4 regions of the Methylobacterium sp. ME121 genome follow, and region 1 is predicted to be linked to each of the others. Evidence: predicted binding sites of a transcription regulator. Region 1 holds the regulator's gene; each other region holds the start of a gene.

The links. The regulator LexA, encoded in region 1, represses DNA repair genes until DNA is damaged. The targets are predictions, from matches to a motif close to TGTTCNNNNTGTGTTCNG.
Region 2: a site for LexA is predicted at 1,122-1,139, ahead of ME121_RS07810 (LexA family protein). Genes of this name have one in related genera too.
Region 3: a site for LexA is predicted at 981-998, ahead of recA (recombinase RecA). Genes of this name have one in related genera too.
Region 4: a site for LexA is predicted at 1,049-1,066, ahead of parE (DNA topoisomerase IV subunit B). Genes of this name have one in related genera too.

The regions. Positions count from the first base shown of each region.
Region 1 is NZ_BBUX01000010.1:50,222-52,419, forward strand. Features, by position in the region: gene ME121_RS09620 (hypothetical protein) at 1-259, opposite strand, end outside; gene lexA (transcriptional repressor LexA) at 509-1,237, shown strand; partial or broken gene ME121_RS09630 (ComEC/Rec2 family competence protein) at 1,231-2,198, opposite strand, start outside.
Region 2 is NZ_BBUX01000007.1:83,975-86,172, reverse strand. Features, by position in the region: gene ME121_RS07815 (3'-5' exonuclease) at 1-794, opposite strand, end outside; gene ME121_RS07810 (LexA family protein) at 1,219-1,611, shown strand; gene ME121_RS33425 (GIY-YIG nuclease family protein) at 1,715-2,198, shown strand, end outside.
Region 3 is NZ_BBUX01000086.1:16,088-18,285, forward strand. Features, by position in the region: gene recA (recombinase RecA) at 1-889, opposite strand, end outside; gene rpsQ (30S ribosomal protein S17) at 1,325-1,588, opposite strand; gene rpmC (50S ribosomal protein L29) at 1,610-1,825, opposite strand; gene rplP (50S ribosomal protein L16) at 1,838-2,198, opposite strand, start outside.
Region 4 is NZ_BBUX01000080.1:1,881-4,078, forward strand. Features, by position in the region: gene parE (DNA topoisomerase IV subunit B) at 1-942, opposite strand, end outside; gene ME121_RS28495 (hypothetical protein) at 1,314-1,502, shown strand; gene topA (type I DNA topoisomerase) at 1,676-2,198, opposite strand, start outside.

The DNA of each region.
Region 1 (2,198 bases):
CCCGGGTGGCGTCCGGCTCCGGATCGATCCGGACCTCGCTCAGATTGCAGCCGGTGTACTCGCGCAGGGCGTTGGAGACGATCAGCATCCGGCGCAGCTGCCGGTTGTCGTAGACCTCGTAGGGCTCCTTGCAGCCGATCGTCACGACCTGGGGGGTGAGCGCCACGTAGTTCCGCGAGATGTAGGAGAACCCGGTGGTGCAGCCGGCGAGGCCGAGGGCGGCGAGGCCGAGGGGCAGCAGAGCCGCGGGTCGTCGCATCCTCGTCATTCCAAGAGGGTCCCAGCCCGCGCCCCGGATCCGCCGCCTGCCCGGCGGGGCACCGCGGTGCATTGAAACGGCTCCGCTTGCGCCGTCAATGCGTTTCTCCGCCTTGTCCCGCGGGCGCGCCGCAGCGCGCCGAGCGTGGCGGTGCCGCTCTTGCGGAACACTTGCGGAACGTTTAACCTGTTCGTGATTTGTTTCGGAGACCGTCACGTGGCGGTCCGCCAAGCCGCGAGTCCCCCGTCGATGCTCACGCGCAAGCAGCTGGACCTCCTGCGATTCATCCAGAGCCGGATGCAGGAATGCGGCGTCCCGCCGTCGTTCGACGAGATGAAGGATGCCCTCGACCTCAAGTCGAAATCCGGCATCCACCGGCTGATCACGGCGCTGGAGGAGCGCGGCTTTCTCCGGCGCCTGCCGAATCGGGCGCGCGCCATCGAGGTGATCCGCATCCCCGAGAGCCTGACGCAGGCCGCGCCGGCGCCCCAGACCCCCGCCGAGCCGCGCCGCTTCACGCCGAGCGTGGTCGAGGGCGGCAAGTCCAAGCAGCCGCCGGCCCCGGCGAGCACGCGGATGATCGACGAGTCCGGCCGGGCCATCTCGATCCCCGTCATGGGCCGGATCGCGGCCGGTACGCCCGTCTCGGCGATCCAGAACCAGAGCCACGCCATCACCCTGTCGCCGGACTTCGTGGCCGGCGGCGAGCACTACGCCCTCGAGGTGCGCGGCGACTCGATGGTCGAGGCCGGGATCCTGGACGGCGACCTCGTGGTCATCCGCAAGCAGGACACCGCCAATACCGGCGACATCATCGTGGCGCTGATCGACGACGAGGAGGCGACGCTCAAGCGCCTGCGCCGCCGCGGCTCCTCGATCGCCCTGGAGGCCGCCAACCCGGCCTACGAGACCCGCGTGCTCGGGCCCGACCGGGTCCGGATCCAGGGCCGCCTCGTCAGCCTCGTCCGCCGCTACTGAAGCGGCTCGGCCGGCGCGTCGCCGGGAGCGAGGTCTCCGCCCGGCGCGGCGGCCCCGTCCTCCGCGGCGCGGTCGCCCGGCTCCGCGGTGACCGGCCGCGGCGGTCCCGGATCGCGTCCCGGATCGCGTCCCGGGGCCGGCCGCCAGGGCACGGCGCGCCCGTCGTCCCGGGCGAAGCGCGCGGCGAAGCCGTCGCCGTCGGTCCGGAGGGCCACGGCGCCGCGGGCGGCGAGGACTTGCCGATCGATCACCAGGGGGCCCGTGCAGGTCGGCGGCGCCGCGAGGAAGGTGATCAGCACCGCGGCGCGGGCGCAATCCTCCGGGAAGGCCCGCCTGTCCCGGACGAGGGCGACCGCCCGCCCGTCCGGCAGCCGGGCGGTGCAGCCGAGCCGGTCGCAGCGCCCGCTGCCCGACCGGACGATGAGCGCCGCGGGCCGCCGCCCGTCACCGTCCGCCTTCAGCCACTGCTCGAGGACGAAGCCGGAGGGGCTTCCGAGGGCCGCGAGCCGCCCGTCCGGACCCCGCACCGCCGCTCCCGCGCCCTGCCGGTCGACGTAGAGGTCGTAGCGGTCGGGCCGGGCCGCGAGGACGAGGCCGAGCAGGACCGGCGGCACGGCGAGCCAGCGCAGGCGGGAGGCCGGCAGCGTCGCCAGCAGCAGGCCCGCGGTCAGCAGGGTCAGCGCTGCGGCGCCGAAGGCCGGCAGCACCAGGCTCGCCCGCTCGAACCCGGCGATCCAGTCCGAGATCGCCAGCATGCCGGCCACCGCCTGCCCCATCAGCCACCAGACCGGCCGGTCGAGGGCGAAGGGATAGGCGAGGCAGCCGATTACCGCGGCGGGCATCACCGCCAGGGAGACGAGCGGCAGGGTCAGGGCGTTGCCGACGAGGCCGAAGGGCTGAACCGTCTGGAAGTGGTAGGTGGCGAAGGGCGCGGTCGCGACCTGCGCCACAAGGGTCGTGG
Region 2 (2,198 bases), on a different contig from region 1:
GCCTCGACCTGATCGCGCTCGACCTCCCGGTGCCAGGCGCGCGGCCGTCCGTCCTCGCCGACGTTCCAGCGGTATCCGCGCTCGCGCAGGAGGTCCTTGACCTCGAACGGCGCGCCGAGCGCCCAGACCCGGACGGTCGGCCGGCGGGCGTTCTCCAGGAGCTTGCCCATGGCGATCGCGTGGGATCGCGGCAGCGGCATCTCGAGGATCTCCAAGAGTGCGTAGCAGTCGTCGCTGGCGCGATGACCTTCGAACCAGAAGCCCTGCTGGAAGCCGATGTAGAAGAGCTTCGTGCCCTCGACGCCCTCGGCCAACCATGGGATTTGGGTCTGTGAACACGCCCAAGCCTTGTCGATGAAGACGGGGCAGAGGCGCTCGCAGAACCGCCGATCGAAGTTCGCGTTGTGGGCGATGATGAGGTCGGCGTCCGCGACGAACGCGCGGAGCGCGGTCTCGTCGATGCGATGGCCGGCGACCATGGCGTCGGTGATCCCCGTCAGAGGGGTGATCTGGGACGGGATCGGCCGCGACGGCTCCCGGAAACTCTGGAACTCGGCGATCGGCCCGAGGATGGTGCCGGTCGGGTTGTAGGCGACCCGCAGCATCCCGAGTTCGATGATCTCGTCGGTGTGCGGGTTGAGGCCAGTGGTCTCGCAATCGAGGAGGATCGCGATCTTCACGCGATCCGGCAGCGGCCACTCATAGAGACCGCGCCGCTCGAGCTTGCGCAGGACGCGGTAGTGCGACGAGCTCTGCAGGGCGATCGCGTGCAGCTCGGCCTGAAACCGATCCATGAGCCCGCTCCTCGAATCCGAACGGTCCGAGTGCGCCTAGGAACAAATGCCAAGCGCGTCGGGCTGATGTCCTAGAACTGGAACGAGAACGAAAGCGGAACAAATCGGTAGAAACCACGCAGCCGGGGTGTGCCGCGTTAACCATATTTTGCTGTCGATTTCCGCTATCCCGAGTCACCGACTCGCAGATTCGCGGTCGAAGACGGCGCGAGACACAAGAGGTCGGTCGCAACCTTCGATTGCGCTTGTCCCCGCTTTCCACAGGTTTCCAAAGGCTGGCGCGGTCGCATCGCTTTCCGCTTGCCGCGTCGGAACCGACGGCCTTTCTGTTCCTTCTTTGTTCTTGTGGCGAACGGGGTGCAGCGTGGCCATTGCGCGGATCGAGGAGCTGCCCCCGGGCGGCCCGGTTGCTCGGATTCCGATCATGGGCCAGAGCCTGTGTGCAGGCTTCCCGTCGCCGGCCGACGATTTCCTGGAAGGCGCACTCGAACTGCCGCGGTGGCTCGCCCCGAACCCGCCGGCGACCTTCCTCTGGCGCATCTCGGGCGACAGCATGCGCGGAGCCGGCATCTTTGACGGCGACCTCGCCTGCGTCGATCGCAGCCTCGAGCCGAGCGACGGCAGCGTCGTCGTCGCGGCGATCGACGGGGAGATGTCGATCAAGCGCTACCGCAGGGAGGGCAACCGCGCCTGGCTCGCTTTCGAGAACCGCGACCTGCCGGTCTTCGCGGTCGAGGACCTCGCCGACGGGGTCATCTGGGGCGTCGTCCGGTTCACGATCCGCTGGCACACGGCGAAGGCGGCCCTGAAGCGATGATGGGGACGTTCCATAGGGCTGTTGCTACGTCCCGATAGCTGATGCTCTTGATCTCGATCAACGCGTGCGATCAAGTTCATCAGCGGTGATGAAGGCAAAATAGATGGCGATTCTCACGGACGAGCAACTCACTTTCTTGCGGCAGCAGAAAATTCCGATGGGAAGTCTTTTCGATGCGTCTGGGCTGCGCAAGGAAGCCTACCAAGCGCAAATGAAAAGCGAGGAAAAGCTCTTCGCCTATGGCGTTACGCCGTGCAAAGCGGGCAATCACACGCTTCGGACCCGTCCAGGGCATTGCATCCAGTGCGATCATTCCCGCATCGGATTTATGATCCGAGCACAGAAGCGAGCCTATGTGTACATTGCCGCTTCTCAGAAAGGACGGCTGATCAAGATTGGATCGACCGAGAACGTCGATTACCGCGCCAAATCGTTGAACGATCAGCGGTACGGTTCATGCTCTGACTGGGAAATGCTTGTCAAAGTTCTGAGCGACAGATCTGGTCGCCTTGAGGCTGATGTCCAGAGCCAGCTTGTCGAGTTTTCCGTCGTTGGGAGCTACACCAAAGAAGGCAAATTGCAGCAGT
Region 3 (2,198 bases), on a different contig from region 1:
TGTACGAGAACCAGGCGCCGGACTTCTCGACGATGCCGGCCTTCACGCCGAGGTCGATCAGCTCGCCGACCTTCGACACGCCCTCGCCGAACATGATGTCGAACTCGACCTGCTTGAACGGCGGCGCGACCTTGTTCTTCACCACCTTGACGCGGACCTGGTTGCCGATCGCCTCGTCGCGGTCCTTGAGGGTCGAGATGCGGCGGATGTCCAGGCGCACCGACGCGTAGAACTTGAGGGCGTTGCCACCCGTGGTCGTCTCGGGGCTGCCGTACATGACGCCGATCTTCATCCGGATCTGGTTGATGAAGATGACCATGCAGTTCGAGCGCGAGATCGAGCCGGTCAGCTTGCGCAGGGCCTGGCTCATCAGCCGGGCCTGGAGGCCGGGCTGGCTCTCGCCCATCTCGCCCTCGATCTCGGCCCGCGGGGTCAGCGCGGCCACCGAGTCGACCACCAGCACGTCGATGGCGCCGGAGCGCACCAGCGTGTCGGTGATCTCGAGCGCCTGCTCGCCCGTGTCGGGCTGGGAGATGAGCAGGTCGTCGAGGTTCACGCCGAGCTTGCGGGCATAGACCGGGTCGAGGGCGTGCTCGGCATCCACGAAGGCGCAGACGCCGCCCTTCTTCTGGGCCTCCGCGATGGTGTGGAGCGCCAGCGTCGTCTTGCCCGACGATTCGGGACCGTAGATCTCGATCACGCGGCCGCGCGGCAGGCCGCCGACGCCGAGCGCGATGTCGAGGCCGAGCGAGCCGGTCGAGACGGTCTCGACCTCCTGAACCTTGTCGCTCTTGCCGAGCCGCATGATCGAGCCCTTGCCGAAGGCGCGCTCGATCTGAGACAGGGCGGCGTCGATCGCCTTGGACTTGTCCTTGTCCACCGGGGGCATGTCGACCACTTTCAATGCGGGCTGGGCCATCTGGCGGGCTCCTTATGAAGGGGTTGGACGCAGTTCACAACGCGCGTCGCCACCGCCTCTATGTACCCGTTTTGTTCTCAGTCGACAAGGCCCGGGACGCCGCTCGTCCGCCGGGTGGACGCGAAAGTGCGGCTGCGCGGCGCACACCGAGTTCGAGACGGAACGCTGGCCGTTCACACGCCCGGGAAACACCCGGCGGCCGATCGGCCGAATCGTCCCATAGGCGCTCCCGGAAACGACGACGCCCGGCACGAATCCGGCTCTCGCGAGTCGAATTGCGTCCGGGCGTTCGTCGTTCCGGTCACCCGGCGAACCCGGGACGGACACCCTCGCGGGCACCATCCCGCGACGCCGCGGGCCGGGATCAGGCGATCGCGGGGAGCCGCAACCGCCGGGATCGCGGGATCAGGCGGCTTCGCCGGCCTCGGCCTGGGCAGCGTCGCCCTCGACCAGCTTCCAGGTCTTGGTCTTCGAGAACGGACGGCACTCCTCGATGAACACCGTCTGCCCGACCTTGGCGACGTTGCCCTCGTCGTGCGCGTGATAGTTCTTCGAGCGACGCACGGTCTTCTTCATCACCGGGTGCGTGAAGCGACGCTCCACCTTCACCACGATGGTCTTCTCACCCTTGTCGCTGACGACGGTGCCCTGCAGGATGCGCTTCGGCATGGTTGTCTCCTAAAACCCGCCTCAGCCCTTGGCCTGCTGCAGCGTCTTGGCGCGCTGCAGAGTCCGGACACGGGCGATGTCGCGGCGGACCTCACGGACGCGGGCGACGTTCTCGAGCTGGCCGGTGGCCCCCTGGAAGCGCAGGTTGAACTGCTCCTTCTTGAGGTTGATCAGCTCGTCATTCAGCTGATCCGGCGACAGCGCCTTCAGATCAGACAGTCTCTGGGTCGACTTCACGATATCCTCCGTTCAGTCGGCGATGCGCTGGACGACCCGCGTGCGGATCGGGAGCTTCGCGGCGCCGAGGCGGAGCGCCTCCTTGGCGATGTTCTCGGCAACGCCGTCGACCTCGAACATGATCCGGCCGGGATGGACCCGGGCCGCCCAGTAATCCGGGGCGCCCTTACCGGAGCCCATGCGGACCTCGGTCGGCTTGGACGAGACCGGGACGTCCGGGAACACCCGGATCCAGACGCGGCCCTGGCGCTTCATCTCGCGGGTGATCGCGCGGCGGGCCGCCTCGATCTGGCGGGCGGTGACGCGCTCGGGCTCCACCGCCTTCAGGCCGAACTGGCCGAAGTTCAGCTCGAAGCCGCCCTTGGCCGCACCG
Region 4 (2,198 bases), on a different contig from region 1:
CCCGTCCTCGGCCACCATCCAGGCCACCGCCCATTCGAGCGACCCGTGCGAGCCCGGCTTGGTGATCTTGCCGGAGAACATCGCCTCGGTGACGAGCTCCTTTCCGTCGATGTCCCGGGCCAGATAGTCGCGCAGCCCGTCGGGGAAGCGGTGGACCGCCTCGGCCGGCACGTCCGCCAGCCCCTCGAGGAGGGCGGGAGCGCAGCGCCAGCGGATCTCGACGCCGCCGAACAGGTAGGCCTTCGAGCGCGCCATCTTGAACAGGCGGCGCGGGTCGAACTTCAGCGAGCCGAAGATCTGGGCGTCCGGGTGGAAACGGACCCGGGTGCCGCGCCGGTTCTGCACCCGGCCGACCAGCTCCAACGCGCCCTGCGCGTGACCGCGCGAGAAGGTCTGGCGGTAGAGGGTCTGGTTGCGCGCGACCTCGACCTCCAGCAGGTCGGAGAGCGCGTTCACCACCGAGATGCCGACGCCGTGCAGGCCGCCCGAGGTCTCGTAGACCTTCGAGTCGAACTTACCGCCGGCGTGCAGCGTGGTCATGATGACCTCGAGCGCCGACTTGCCGGGGAACTTCGGGTGCGGGTCGACCGGGATGCCGCGGCCGTTGTCGGTGACCACGAGGGCGCCGGATTCCTCCAGTTCCACCTCGATGAAGCTGGCATGGCCGGCGACCGCCTCGTCCATCGAGTTGTCGATCACCTCTGCGAAGAGGTGGTGCAGCGCCCGCTCGTCGGTGCCGCCGATATACATGCCGGGCCGGCGCCGGACGGGCTCCAGCCCCTCCAGCACCTCGATGTCGGAGGCGGTGTAGCCGCCCTCGGGCTCGGCGGCCGCGAGCGTCGCCACGGAGGCCGAGGCGTCCAGGCGCCGCCGCGGCTCGGGCGGACGGGCCGCCGCGCCCTTGCCGCCCGGCCCGAACAGGTCCCGCGCCGGGTCGCTCACGCGCGGCCTCCGCGCGCGCGGCGCGTCGGCCGGCTCGGAATCGCGCGGACGGGTCTTGGGACGGGTCTCGGGTCGTGGAGCATGCGCCTTCATCCCCGCATGATAGCGGAACAAAACGGAAACATCAAAGCCGTTCGCCCTGCGGCGAAGCGGTCGCATCATCGCATGCTGCGCCGCCGCGAGCGAGGGCCGCGGCCGCAACGGGACACGGTTGTGCGCGCCGGGCCGTCATCACGACGTTGCACAACAATGGGTTAAGGCTTTCTCGTGACCCGCAGGCCCGGCTTCCATAGGCGACGACCGGAACAGAACGGGACGATCGACGTTAGTGGCGGAGATAAATCTTGACCGTGGTCAGGGAGCCGCAGTCCATGAGCGACGCCGCGATCGAGGCCCGCCGCCTCACGCTGATCCGATTCGAGCACGCGGCCGGCGCCGCCTTCGGCTGCGACGACGACGCGGCCGGCGTGCCGCCCGGCCGGGCCCTGATGAACTCCACCACCCTCGCGCTGGCGACCTTCGCGACCGCGCTGGCGGCGACCATCACCTACCTGGTCTGATCCCGATCGCCGACCGCGGCGCACGCTGAGCGGGCGGCGAGCCCCCACCGACGTCCGCGCGCGCAGCGAAGCAACCGGTCGGCGCCACGCTCGGCGGCCCCGGGCTGTCCCGGATCGCCTCGCTCCGCTCGCGCGGACGGGGCGGCCGCTCCCGGCCCCCGCCCGCGAGCCCCTCAGCCCGAGCTCGATTTCTTGGTCGCCGCCTTCTTGGCCGCCGGCTTCTTCGTGGCGGTCTTCTTCGCCGCCGGCTTGTCGCCGCTCGCGGCGCGCGCCGAACTCTTCCGGGCCGCCCCCCGCTTCGCCGGCTTGCCGCCGCCCGCGGCGCGCTTGGCGTTCACCAGGGCGATCGCCTCGTCCAGCGTCAGCGCCTCGGCGCTCATCGTCTTCGGCAGCGTGGCGTTGACCTCGCCGTCGGTGACGTAGGGTCCGTACTTGCCGGCCTTGACCACGAGGTCTCGGCCGCTGGCCTCGTCCTTGCCGAGCGGCCGGCCCGGATCGGCGGCCGGGCGGCCGCGGCCGCCGCCCTGCTCCTTGGCGACGATCAGGTCGATGGCGCGGTTGGCCCCGATCTCCAGCACGTCGTCGTCCTTGCCGAGATTGGCGTAGGTCTTCCCGTGCTGCACGTAGGGCCCGAACCGGCCGAGATTGGCCAGGATCGGCTCGCCGGTCTCGGGGTGGCGCGCCACCTCGCGGGGC